3 regions of the Tardiphaga sp. OK246 genome follow, and region 1 is predicted to be linked to each of the others. Evidence: riboswitches for the same ligand, from Rfam matches in the RefSeq annotation. Region 1 holds a riboswitch; each other region holds the start of a gene.

Region 1 (4,358 bases):
CCGAAGGTATTGTCGAGCGCCGCCGGCCCGAAAGTTCCGGCGTGAAACGGGCCCGAAACGAACTCCCAGAACGGCTCGAAATCCTGAAACTGCGCCTTTTCCGGATTGTAGTAATGCGCCGCCGTGTAATGCACGTCGGCGGTCAGCCAGACCGTGTTGCGGATACCGGCCGATTTGATGAAGCGCAGGATATCGGCGATTTCCAGCTCGCGGCCCCGCACTGGTCCGTCGCCCTGTGCGATGGCCTCAGACCCGGTTTTGTCGGCGGCGTTGTCATAGACGACGAGGCCGATCGGCATATCCGAGGCGATGACCTTCCAGGTCGCCTTCGAGGCCATCAATGCGCGCTTCAGCCAGGCCATCTGCTCCGGACCGATGAAATACGCATGGGGACCATAGGTGTCCTGCAGGTTCGGGCCGTTGGGCCCGCGATAGCTGCGCTCGTCCAGCATGAAGACGTCGAGATGCGGGCCGTAATTGAGCGTGCGATAGACGCGGCCCGGTTCGGCCGGATTGACCGAGATCGGATACATCTCGTGATAGGCACGGGCGCCGCGCGCAGCCAGCAGCGTGATGTCGCGCTCCTTGTAGGATGCCGGTAACTGTTTCGAGAGCGACCAGTTGTTGGTGACCTCGTGATCGTCCCACTGGCCGAAGATCGGCACCTGCGCATTGAATGCGCGGACATTGTCGTCGAGTAGATTGTATTTGTGCGCGGCGCGGAATTCATCGAGCGTCTCGGCGACCTTCGCCTTTTCCGGCACCGTGATGGTGTTTTTCCAGATCGTGCCGTCCGGCAGTTTCGTTTCAGGCAGGATCGGGCCGTCGGCGTAGATGGTATCGCCGGAATGGATCAGGAAATCCGGATTGTGCTTGCGCATGGTGGCGAAGGTGACCATTCCGCCGTCATCGGCGTTGATGCCCCAGCCCTGCCCTGCGACATCGCCGCCCCAGACAAAGGACACATCGCGGCGATCCGCTGGCGCGGTGCGGAAGCGGCCGATCACCGGCTCGCCGACGATTGCGGTATGCGACAAATCACGGAATTTGACGCGGTAGAAGATGTCCTGCCCGGCTGGCAGATTATCGAGCAGCAACTTCGCCGTGAAATCGCTCTCGGGCAGCGCCGTGATAACCGGCAACATGCGCGCATTGCTGAAGGATTCGGTAGTGGCGACCTCCACCATCATCTGCGCCGGCCGATCCGCGCGCGACCAGATCATGCCGCTGCTCGTCCCGACATCGCCGGACTGCACGCCATGCGACACGAGCGGACGATCCGCCGCACGGCTGAGGTAAGGCATCGCCAGGAAGCTTGCGCCTGCTGCGGCTGAGTGCGCGAGGAAGCGACGACGGGAAATATGTAGCGCCATGGCGAACTCCTGATCCTGGCTCTGGCACCAGTGGCTCTAGGCAGATCGCTTGACGCTGCGATGACAGGTGATGCGCAATATCAACACCTGTCAGCGCACGTTGCGAGTGACTAGCAACTTGATTGACACATTTGGAAATTTCACCTTAACGTGAACGTGACGGTTCCCTTCGGGGATCAAAAGGGAATGCGGTGAGGGGGATCCCCCGATTCCGCGGCTGCCCCCGCAACTGTAAGCGGCGAGCCTGCGCCAAGAGCCACTGGGTGTTCACCTGGGAAGGCGGCGACAGGCAGTGACCCGCGAGCCAGGAGACCTGCCGCCAGTCGTGGTCACACGCGAGCACATTGGGCGGGGTGTCCTGGTGGAAGTCACACTGCCTCTTTGAAAAGCGGCGGCGAGACTTGGTTTGCGGTGACGTGCCACGTAACCGCGAGTCCTGTAGATGACCTCCGTTTCTCCCGTCGCATTGAAGCAATGCAAAGCTCTTCTTTCCTCTGTCGCACTGTCCTGCTTCCTTGTGCCCGCCGAGGGCTCGCTGCGACCTGCGCAATCGCACCACGTACTCGACCCCGTGGTGGTGCAGCCGACGGTGACGCCAACGCGCGCGCGCCGCGCCACATCAGGCAAGGCCACGCGCGCCGCGCGCTTGCGGCAGCAGCGCAATGTCGCCGCCAATACCGGCGCGCCGGTTGCCACGCCGACAGGCCCCGTCTTCGCAGCGCCGACGCTCAACCTCACCGGCACAACGTCGACCGGCAGCCGCCTCGGCCTGACGCGCCTGCAGACGCCGGCCAGCGTCGAGGTGATCTCGGCGGAAACCATGGCCGAGCGCGGCCAGCAGAACGTGGTCGATGCCGTCACGCAGAATGCCACCGGCTTTACGGCCATCGGTGAACCCGGCAATGGCGGCATCGCTTTCAGCACCCGCGGCTTCGCCGGCAGCGGCTCTGTCACGTCGCTCTATGACGGCACACGCCTCTATGTCGGCTCCGGCACGGTGAACTTCCCCTTCGACACCTGGACCGCCGAGAAGATCGAAGTGCTGCGCGGCCCCGCCTCCGTCATGTATGGCGAAGGCGCCATCGGCGGCGCTATCAACGTGATTTCGAAACTGCCGCTCTGGGTGCCACGCAACCAGGCCGAAATCTCTCTGGACAGCAACATGACGCGCCGCATCGCTCTCGATAGCGGCGGCCCGGTCAGCAAGGACGTCGCCTATCGTATCGCCGTCACCGGCAACGCGTCCGATGGTTGGGTCGATCGCGACAACACCTCGAACATCGCGCTGCACGCCGCCGTGCAGATCAAGCAGACCGAGGACATCACCTGGACGCTCTCCACCGACTATGGCGACCGCCATCCATCAAAATATTTCGGCACGCCGCTGATTAACGGCCAGCTCAATGAGGCGATCCGCTTCAAGAACTACAATGTCAGCGACAGCAACATCCGCTATCAGGACAGTTGGAGCCAGGTGAAGACCGAGTGGCAGGTGGCCGACGGCATCACCCTGCGCAACACGCTCTATTACATGTATGCGAAGCGCCACTGGAAGGAGGTCGAGATCTACGGCTTCAATTCCGGCACCGGCCTGATCGATCGCGGCGATTATCTCGAGATCTTCCACCAGCAGCAGCAGATCGGCGACCGCATGGACGCCACCTTCGAGGGCCATCTGTTCGGCATGGTCAACACCTTCGTGGCGGGCTTCGACGTTAACCGCATCGACTTCAAGCATACCAACAATTCGCCGTTTAGCGGGTCCTCATCGGTCAATCCGTATAATTTCGATCCCGGCCTGTTCAGCAGCCCGGACCCGACGATTCCCGGCTTCAAGAGCGTCGCCAATCAGTACGCATTCTTCGCCGAGAACCGACTGGCCGTCACCGAACAATTGTCGCTGATCGCCGGCGTCCGCCAGGACCAACCGACCGTCGAACGAACCGACTATCGCACCCCCGCCAACAGCTACACCCGGGACTATTCGGCGACCTCGTGGCGCGCCGGCGTCGTCTATACGCCGATTCAGAACCTTGCTTTCTATGGCCAGTATTCGACGGCGGTCGATACCATCGGCGGCTTGATCTCGGCGAGTAACGCCAATGCGAAGTTTGACCTCGCGACCGGCAAACAGGCCGAGATCGGCGTCAAGCAGTCGTTCTGGGGCGGCCGCGGCGAGTGGACGCTCGCTGCCTATGAGATCGTGAAGAACAATCTGCTGGCCGTCGTTCCCGGTAGCGGCGGAGCGGTTCAGCAGGTCGGCCAGCAGTCGTCGCGCGGTGTCGAGGCCTCGATCGGTCTCGTGCTCGAATACGGCTGGCGCATCGATGCCAACACCGCGCTCCTGCGCGCAAAGTATGACGACTTCCTGCAGGCCAGCGGCGTGAATTTTGCCGGCAACGTCCCGATCAATGTCCCGCAGAACGTCTCCAATATCTGGGCAACATGGGGCTTTGCGCCAAACTGGTCGGCCAATGCCGGCGTGCAGATTGTCGGCAAGACCTATGCAGACAACGCGAATACGCTGGAAATGCCGAGCTACACAGTTGTGAATGCCGGCCTGCAATGGAAGCCGGACGTCAACACCACGGTGTCGCTGCGCGTTTACAACCTGTTCGACAAGATCTACGCGACGTCGAGCTACAGCGACAATCAGTGGATGCTCGGCATGCCACGCACCGCTCAACTCGCCGTCAACGTGAAGTTCTGAGCTTGTCACGCAAGCTGACACGCACTCTCCGGCGGTGGCTGTATATCGGCCACCGCTGGGTCGGCATCGTCACATGTCTCTTCTTCGCGATGTGGTTCATCTCCGGCGTGGTGATGATGTATGTCGCGTTTCCCGGCCTCTCCGACAAGGAGCGGCTGGCAGCATTGCCCGACATCGTCTGGGAGAAAGTGGCGCTCTCTCCCGACGAGGCGATGAAGGCTGCCGGTGCCACGCGCTATCCGCGCGAATTGCGATTGAACATGGTTGCCGACGAG
Region 2 (4,358 bases), on a different contig from region 1:
GATATCAGCGGTGTCCTGCCCGAGATCGCGGGCGACGTCGCCGTCGTCAATGCTGCCGGAGGTATCGAGCTTCAGATGCATGCGGGTGAACCTGCGTTACCCGGCGAGTGCCTTTCGCACGGCGTCGCCGTCGAATCCCTTGAGGCCGATGACCACCAGATGCTCGGCCTGCATCACGTCCGGCCGGGCGAAGGCGAGTTCAACGCGAGCGCCAACGGCCTGCACGACGATCGGCGCAGATTTATCGGCGATGCGGGCATGGCCCTTCACACGGAGGACACCGTCGAGGCCGAGCGCGTCGCTGATGCGTGCGCGCATCGCATCGATGCTCGCAGCAGCGGTGGGTTTGACGACGATGCTGTCGAAGTCGTCATGGTCGTGTTCTTCCTCCTCGCCGTGATGACCGACGCGGGCAGCCATGTCGTCCTCGGCGGCGGCATTGAGGCCGATCAGCACCGATGGCGCGAGATCGCCCTTGGAGCGCACGATGCTGACACCGGGGCGCAACACGGCTTTCAGCTTGGCTTCGATCTCGGCGAGCTTTTCTGGAGCGACGAGATCGCTTTTCGACAAAACCACCAGATCAGCGCAAGCGAGCTGGTCCTCGAACACTTCCTCGATGGGGTCGTCGTGTTCGATGCCTTCGTCCTTGGCGCGCTGTTCGGCAACAGCGTCTTCGTCCAGCGTGACACGGCCTTCAGAGAGCGCCAGCGCGTCGACGACAGTGACGACGCCATCGACAGTGGCGCGAGTCTTCACTGCCGGCCAGGCAAAGGCCTTCAACAGCGGCTGCGGCAGCGCGAGGCCGGAGGTCTCGATGACGATGGCATCGAGTGGACGCTCGCGCGACAGCAGCTTATCCATGGTCGGCACGAAGTCGTCGGCGACGGTGCAGCAGATGCAGCCATTGGTAAGCTCGACGATATCGCCGGGCGCACAGGCCTTTGCCGCGCATTCCTCGACCAGACCGCCATCGAAACCGGCATCGCCGAACTCATTGACGATCACGGCGATGCGGCGGCCATCGGCCTGGGTCAGCAGCGAGCGCAGCAGCGTGGTCTTGCCGGCGCCGAGAAATCCGGTGAGGACGGTGACGGGAACGCGGGACATTCAATTCTCCTGGGAACGCTTGAGCCAGAGCGGAAGCCCGGCGGCAATGAAAGCAACATTCGGCACGGCGGCCGCGATGATCTGGTTGAGGCGGCCCTGCGCATCGCGAAACGCGCGGCCGAGCGGTGTCTCCGGCACGAGGCCGAGGCCAACTTCGTTGGACACGAAAACGATCGGATAGCGCGAGACATCGAGGAAGCGCACCAGACGCTTTGCCTCGATCTCCGGATCGCGCTCGGCAAACATCAGATTCGACAGCCATAGCGTCAGGCAATCCACCAGCACGACGCGGCCGACCGTCGCCTCGCGCGTCAGCGCATCGACCAGCGCCAGCGGCTCTTCCACGGTGATCCAGCCTTCGCCGCGCTGCTTGCGATGCTGCGCGATGCGGGCATGCATCTCGTCGTCACCGGCCGTTGCAGTCGCAAGATAGACTTTGGTCAGGCCGATGCCATCGACCAGCCTCTCGGCGAAAGTTGACTTGCCGGACCGCGCACCGCCCAGCACCAACGTGGTGGAGACCGCGGTCATTTCGGCGCACGCCCATCTTCAGGCGACCAACGCATCGGCGGCACGCGCGCGACCATGCCCTTGCGCAGCACCTCGGCGCGCTCGCGCCATGGCACCAGGCCGTAGTCGGCCTTCTGATAGGACTCCACGAAAGACACCAGCGCCGCGCTGCCGCTATCGGTCTGCAGATCGCCGAACAGGAACGTGTAGCCATCAGGGCTCGTCACCGCAACGGTTGCTGGCCGCTTGCAGACGCTGAGACACTGCACCGGACGCACCATCACGGCGGCATCGCCATCGCCGAGCGCGGCCTTCACCGCATCGAACATGTCCGGCCCGACGATCGTGCCGGTTTCGGCGGCCTTGCAGCTGATGCACACGCTCACGACAACGGGACCCGCCGGCACGGGGCGCGGCGGTTCGACCGAAATTTGTTCGCCAGAGATATCGGCGCTGTCGTGATCCATTACATGCTCAGTTCATGCCCTCGCGGGCCTACGAGCTTTGTTGGATCGCGCCGACAGCATGGCCGTCAGTTCGCTCCCGTCCGGTGCACCCCGCCCCGACGACGCCACCAAAGCACAGTTCGTGATGGCAGGTCTCCTGGCTTGCGAGTCACAGCCTGTTGCCGCCTTCCCAAGAATTCTGAAGAATTCCCAGTGGCACCGGCGCGGGCTCGTCGCTTACAGTTGCGGGGGCAGCGCCGGCCTCAAACCGGCTTCCCTATTCACCTTCCACGCGGAAGGACCATCGCAAAAGACGCTATCTGCCGGGTGCGCCGGGGTCAACCGCGCCGACGGACTGTCGCCCGGACCTGTTGACCTTGCAGGTCGTCTTGCGTCAGTTAGGCCGCGAAAAGGAACCCTATGTCCGCCCATTCCCAGCCCTTGTGGCAGCCGCCCGCCATTGCGCCTGTTGACCCGCAGATCGCGGCAGGAATCCGCGCTGCCATCGACGGCAAGGCCAAGCCGCTGGGATCGCTCGGACGAATCGAGGAGCTGGCATTGCAACTCGGCATGATCCGGCATCCAGGCGAACCGCGCGGTGACAATGCCGTGCTGCTGGTGTTCGCGGGGGATCACGGACTGGTGGCCGAAGGCGTGTCGCAATATCCATCGGCGGTCACGGTCGCGATGGTGATGACCTATCTGGCCGGCCGCGCCACGGCCAATGCTTTCGCCGCGGCCAATGACATCGGTGTGCGCGTGATCGACATCGGCGTCGCCGCCGAGCTGCCGGTGCACCCGAAGCTGATCGATGCAAAGGTCCGCATGGGTACGGCGAATGCCGCGCGCGAGCCAGCGATGACGGCAGAGCACGCGGCCGATGCGCTGACGCGCGGCTTCAGAATCGCCGTCGGTGAGATCAAGGCCGGCGCAGACATCATCGCGCTCGGCGAGATGGGAATTGGCAACACGGCCTCCTCGGCACTGGTGGTTCATCGACTCGCACCGGCACCCCTGAATGATTGTATCGGCGTTGGCGCCGGGCAGGATGATGCCGGCATGGCGCGCAAGCGCGCGGCGATCACGAAGGCGGCAGCGCGCAGCGACGCAACTGCGCCACTGGATGTGCTGGCCCAATTAGGCGGGCTGGAAATCGCGGGCATGGCCGGAGCGATCCTCGGCGCAGCTTCGCAACGGCGGCCGGTGATCATCGACGGCTTCATCTCCAGCGCCGCGGCATTGCTCGCCGTTCGTCTGTGCCCGGCCGCACGCGACTACTGCGTCTTCGCGCACCGTTCGGCTGAACGCGGCCACGACATCGTACTCAACGCGCTCGATGCCCAGCCGCTACTTGATCTCGGCTTGCGGCTCGGTGAAGGCACCGGCGCGCTGCTTGCGGTGCCGTTGGTCCGTGCCGCTGCGCGCATGCTGACCGATGTTGCGAGCCTCGACGACGTGCTGGCCGGAAAGATCTAGATGAGGCTGGATCCGCATCTTTTGAATGCGATCCGTTTCCTGACGGTGCTGCCGGTACCGGCAACTGTCGACGCGCAAGGGCCTGACTGGCTTGCGCGTGCAATGAAGTATTTTCCGGTGGTCGGCGCCGGCATCGGTGCTGCATCCGCAATCGTGTTTCTCGTTGTCGGCGAATTCTGGTCACCGCTGATTTCCGCCCTGCTGGCGATCACGACAAGCATCGCTCTGACCAGCGCGCTGCATGAAGACGGCCTTGCCGATACGGCCGACAGTTTCGGCGGAGGCTGGACGATCGAAAAGCGTCTTGCAATCATGAAGGACAGCCGCATCGGCACCTACGGGGCGCTCGCACTTTGCCTGGGCACGGCGCTGCGCATTGCGGCGCTCGCCATATTGCCGCTGTGGGCAGGTGCGGCAGCGCTGATCGCCGTCCACGCCGCAGCACGCGCCATGCCGGCCTTCGTGATGAACCGCCTGCCCTATAGCGGCGATACCAGTGCGATGAAGGTCACTTACGCCGAGGCGCCCGTGCGATTTGAGGAATCGTTGTTTGCACTTGGTGTGGTCGTGCTTGCAGCAATCCCGCTTGCGCTCGTCTCGGTCGCATCGCTTTTTGCGGGTCTTCTGCTCGGCGCAGCGCTCGCCGCACTGCTCGCACTCTGGTCGCGTCGACTGATCGGCGGTTACACCGGCGACGTGCTCGGTGCCGTCGAGCAACTCTTCGAGATCGGTTTTCTGCTCGGCGTCGCAGCCCTGATCAAATAGGCCAGTTCAACGGCAATCGATAAGCCTCACCTTCAAAAGCGTCCGCACCGC
Region 3 (4,358 bases), on a different contig from region 1:
TCCGGATCCGCAAAACCGGGGATGGATTGGAGCGAAAGGAGCTCGTGGATGTACGTTTCGTGCCTGCACTTCCGGGCATCGCGCGCGAACTCTGAAAAAAGTTCGTGAACGGCTGTCACGTGTTGGTCGCAAGGTTAAAGGCTTGGTAACGGAGACGGTGTTTACTCAATTCAGTTGTTTGTTGCGTATGAGTGAGTAACCAATGTCCAGCGTTGTCGAGTTGCTTTACTCGCGCCGCGCTCCGCAGGTCGCGGTGCTGGCGCTGATGTCTATCGGTTTTGCCGGCTGCAGCGCCGACATGCAGACACGGCTATCTCAGAATCCAAATTTTGACTCAGGTCAGTCCCGTGGCTTTGGCTGGCAAGGCGAAACCACCGGCTCGGTACCGCAGCGCGCACCGCGCGCGCCGGTCGAGCGCCAGGAACTGCCACAATATCAGCGCCCGGCCTATAATCCGCAGCCGCAGTATCAATCCCAGGCTTTGCCGCCGCCGATCTCGGCGCCGCAGTCCTATCCGACAGCTCGTCCGGTTGCGTCGGCTGCTCCCGTCAGCGGGGGCGGCAACGGTATGTATACGCCGCCGCCCGCACGCGCGCCGATCGAAACCACCGGCTCCACGGCGCCGCGCTCGGTTGCAGCGACCAACGGCCTTGCCCGTGATGGCGGCACCTCGATCATCGTCGGCACCAGCGATACGCTCGATGGTCTGGCGAAGCGCTACAACGTCTCGTCGGCTGCGATCCTGCAGGCCAATGGCTACAAGGGGCCGCGCGCGCTGTCGCCCGGCCAGTCGCTGATCATTCCGCGCCAGGGCGCCGCGGCAACTCCGGCCGTTGCCGCTGCTCCGAGCAAACCTGCCGTCGGCGCGTCGACCACGCATTTCGTCAATCGCGGCGATACACTGATGAGCATCTCGCGCCGGAACAACGTGCCGGTGGCCGAACTCGCGCGCGCCAATGGTCTGGCGCCGACTGCCCAGTTGAAGCTCGGCTCCAAGATCACGGTACCCGGCGCGCGTACGGCCAATGCAGCTCCTGCAGCCGCGCCGCTCGCTGCGCCCGTCGCAGCCGTGACGGCTGCTCCGGCTGGCGCGGTCACGTCCGCTGCCGTGGCCCGTGTTGCTTCTGCCGAACCCGCACAGAAGGCCCGTCTGGCAAGTGCCACGACGACGCCTGAGGAAATCGCGCCGGAATCGCCGACTAAAGCCGCTGACGCAACCGGCGCTTTGCCGACGTTCCGTTGGCCGGTGCGCGGCCGCGTGGTCACAGGCTACGGCGCCAAGACCAATGGCAAGTCCAACGACGGCATCAACGTCGCCGTGCCGGAAGGCACGCCGATCAAGGCTGCCGAAGATGGCGTCGTTGCCTATTCTGGCAACGAGCTGAAGGGCTACGGCAATCTGGTCCTCGTTCGTCACTCCAACGGCTACGTCACCGCATATGCCCATGCGAGTGAGCTGATGGTGAAGCGTGGCGAGACCATCAAGCGCGGTCAGGTGATCGGCAAGTCCGGCCAGTCCGGTGAGGTTACTTCGCCGCAGCTTCACTTCGAAATCCGCAAGGGCTCGTCGCCGGTCGATCCGCTGCAGTTCCTCAACGGGGCGTAAGCGCAATCCACGAAGTGTAGTTCGCATTTAAGCAAGCCCGGCCTCGTGCCGGGCTTGCTGCGTTTGATCTCGGGGCTGCGGCCCACTCCAGCTCCGAAATCTTCAACGCGCTGCTGCGAGTGGGCAGCTTGCGCACGCAAGCTCGGTTGACTGCCGCGCGATGTTGCCCATATGTGAACATGTCGTGGTTCTTCGGGAAGGTTTGCCCGAAGCTAAGAGGGAAGCCGGTGAGGCGTTAAGCCAAGGCCGGAGCTGCCCCCGCAACTGTAAGCGGTGAGCCGCTGTCCATTAAAGTCACTGAGACCTGCAAAGGTTTTGGGAAGGCCGGACAGCAGCATTGACCCGCGAGCCAGGAGACCTGCCTCGACAACATAAACGTCCTCGGGCGGGGTGTCCCGGTGGTGCGGTTGCGATTCCGCGACTGCCGTCGTGGAATCCAGACGTGTCACTTTGGCCTTTTGCCCCCAATCATTGGGGTTAAGCCATGTCTACTGTGTCAAAGTCTACTTCTTCAAAATCAGCTACTTCACTTCCTGTTGCTGCATTGGGCACGCCACGGATCGGTCCGCGGCGTGAGCTCAAGATGGCGCTGGAAAGCTATTGGTCCGGTGCAATCGACGAGAATGCGCTGATCGATGTCGGCGTCGGGCTGCGTGCCGCAAATTGGGCGCGTCAGAAGTCGCTCGGGATCACGGTCATGCCGTCGAACGACTTCTCATTCTACGATCAGGTACTCGATACCAGCGTCATGGTAGGCGCCATTCCCAAAGTCTATGGCTGGAAGGGAGGAGACGTTTCCTTCGCGACCTATTTTGCCATGGCACGTGGATCACAAGGCGCCGCGCATGACGAGGCCTGTACACACGGCTCTCATGCGCGTGACACGTCGCAAGGCGCACCAGCACAGGAGATGACCAAGTGGTTTGATACCAACTACCACTTCATGGTGCCTGAACTGGCGCAGGATCAGACCTTCAGTCTCGCATCGCGCAAGCCGATCAAGGAGTACGAGGAGGCGAGATCGCTGGGTTATCAGACACGACCCGTGCTAGTCGGGCCTGTGACCTATCTGAAACTGGCCAAGAGCGCGGATGCGTCATTCGATCCGGTGACACTGCTCGACAGATTGCTGCCTGTTTACGTCGAGGTGCTCGGGGAACTAGCCGATAGCGGCGCCGAGTGGGTGCAACTGGATGAGCCATGTCTGGTGCTCGATCTCGACGCGCCGGCCCGGCAGGCGCTGCAAAAGACATATGCGGCTTTTGCCGAAGCGGTTCCGCAACTCAGGATCATGCTGAACACGTATTTTGGTGAGCTGGGCGACAACCTCGATTTGGCCCTGTCGCTTCCCGTCGCCGGGCTTCATCTCGATCTGGTCCGCGCGCAGGACCAGTTCGATGAAGTCGCTGCGAAGGCGCGGAAGGACATGATCCTCTCGCTGGGCGTGATCGATGGCCGCAATATCTGGCGATCCGATCTGTCCAGTCTGCTCGATAGTCTGGAACCCATGGTCGATCTCTTGGGGAGGGATCGCGTTGAGCTCGCGCCGTCGTGTTCGCTGCTACATGTGCCGATCGATCTCAGCCTTGAGACTGATCTCGATCCGGACGTCAAAAGCTGGCTGGCTTTTTCGATCCAGAAGATGGAAGAGCTGGCCGCACTTGGAGCAGCGCTGGCTGGCAGCCGCGCTGATGTCGCTGCAACGCTTGCCGCGTCGGATGCCGCGGCGGCTGCGCGACTGGCGTCGTCGAAGATCCACGATCTTGCGGTCGCCAAACGCGTCGCCTCTGTTGACGCGACCATGCGTCGTCGGGGCAGTGACTTTGCCACGCGCGCTGCCGAACAGCACCGACGCTTCAAACTGCCGGCATTTCCGACAACGACCATCGGCTCGTTTCCGCAGACCGCGGAAGTGAGAAACGCTCGCGGGGCCCATGTCAGGGGCACGCTCAGCGATGCTGCCTACAAGACGTTCCTGCAGAACCAGACGGCGAGGGCGGTGCGCTGGCAGGAGAATATCGGCCTCGACGTGCTGGTGCATGGCGAGTTCGAGCGCAACGACATGGTGCAGTATTTTGGTGAGCAACTTTCCGGCTTCGCCTTCACCAAGCATGGCTGGGTGCAATCCTATGGCTCCCGCTGCGTGCGGCCACCTGTGCTGTTCGGCGACGTGTCCCGGCCGCATCCGATGACCGTCGAATGGTGGCAGTACTCACAGTCGCTCACCGAACGTCCGATGAAGGCCATGCTGACAGGGCCTGTCACGATCCTGAACTGGTCGTTCGTGCGTGACGACATTCCCCGCGAAGTCGCGTGTCGCCAGATCGCGCTCGCGATACGCGATGAGGTGGCCGATCTGGAAAAGGCTGGCGCCGGTATGATCCAGATCGACGAAGCGGCACTCCGCGAAGGGCTTCCGCTGCGCAAATCGGAATGGAAGTCCTATCTCGATTGGGCCGTGGAGAGCTTCCGCATCTGTTCGTCAGGCGTGCGGGATGACACGCAGATCCATACGCATATGTGCTACTCGGAGTTCAACGACATCATCGATGCGATCGGTGCCATGGATGCCGATGTGATCTCCATCGAAACGTCACGTTCGAAGATGGAACTGCTCGATGCGTTCAGGACCTACAAGTACCCGAACGAGATAGGTCCCGGGGTCTATGACATCCACTCGCCGCGGGTGCCTGAAACGCGCGATATGGTCGATCTGCTCAAGCTTGCACGGCAGCGGCTGGCGGACTCCCAG

The links. A riboswitch is a leader RNA that binds a small molecule or an ion and turns the genes downstream of it on or off. The one in region 1 is predicted to bind cobalamin.
Region 2: another riboswitch for cobalamin. It lies ahead of CHC01_RS16325 (DUF1636 family protein); the one in region 1 lies ahead of CHC01_RS22495 (TonB-dependent receptor).
Region 3: another riboswitch for cobalamin. It lies ahead of metE (5-methyltetrahydropteroyltriglutamate--homocysteine S-methyltransferase); the one in region 1 lies ahead of CHC01_RS22495 (TonB-dependent receptor).

Annotation. Positions count from the first base shown of each region.
Region 1 covers NZ_FZOX01000005.1:217,078-221,435, reverse strand. Annotated here, with positions in the region: gene CHC01_RS22500 (alkaline phosphatase D family protein) at 1-1,373, opposite strand, end outside; cobalamin riboswitch at 1,517-1,708, shown strand; gene CHC01_RS22495 (TonB-dependent receptor) at 1,816-4,083, shown strand; gene CHC01_RS22490 (PepSY-associated transmembrane domain-containing protein) at 4,086-4,358, shown strand, end outside.
Region 2 covers NZ_FZOX01000003.1:709,861-714,218, forward strand. Annotated here, with positions in the region: gene cobN (cobaltochelatase subunit CobN) at 1-81, opposite strand, end outside; gene cobW (cobalamin biosynthesis protein CobW) at 97-1,110, opposite strand; gene cobU (bifunctional adenosylcobinamide kinase/adenosylcobinamide-phosphate guanylyltransferase) at 1,111-1,641, opposite strand; gene CHC01_RS16325 (DUF1636 family protein) at 1,638-2,087, opposite strand; cobalamin riboswitch at 2,197-2,387, opposite strand; gene cobT (nicotinate-nucleotide--dimethylbenzimidazole phosphoribosyltransferase) at 2,487-3,542, shown strand; gene cobS (adenosylcobinamide-GDP ribazoletransferase) at 3,543-4,307, shown strand; gene CHC01_RS16340 (tyrosine phosphatase family protein) at 4,300-4,358, opposite strand, start outside.
Region 3 covers NZ_FZOX01000002.1:975,359-979,716, reverse strand. Annotated here, with positions in the region: gene CHC01_RS12020 (protein-L-isoaspartate(D-aspartate) O-methyltransferase) at 1-95, shown strand, start outside; gene CHC01_RS12015 (M23 family metallopeptidase) at 203-1,606, shown strand; cobalamin riboswitch at 1,775-1,986, shown strand; gene metE (5-methyltetrahydropteroyltriglutamate--homocysteine S-methyltransferase) at 2,091-4,358, shown strand, end outside.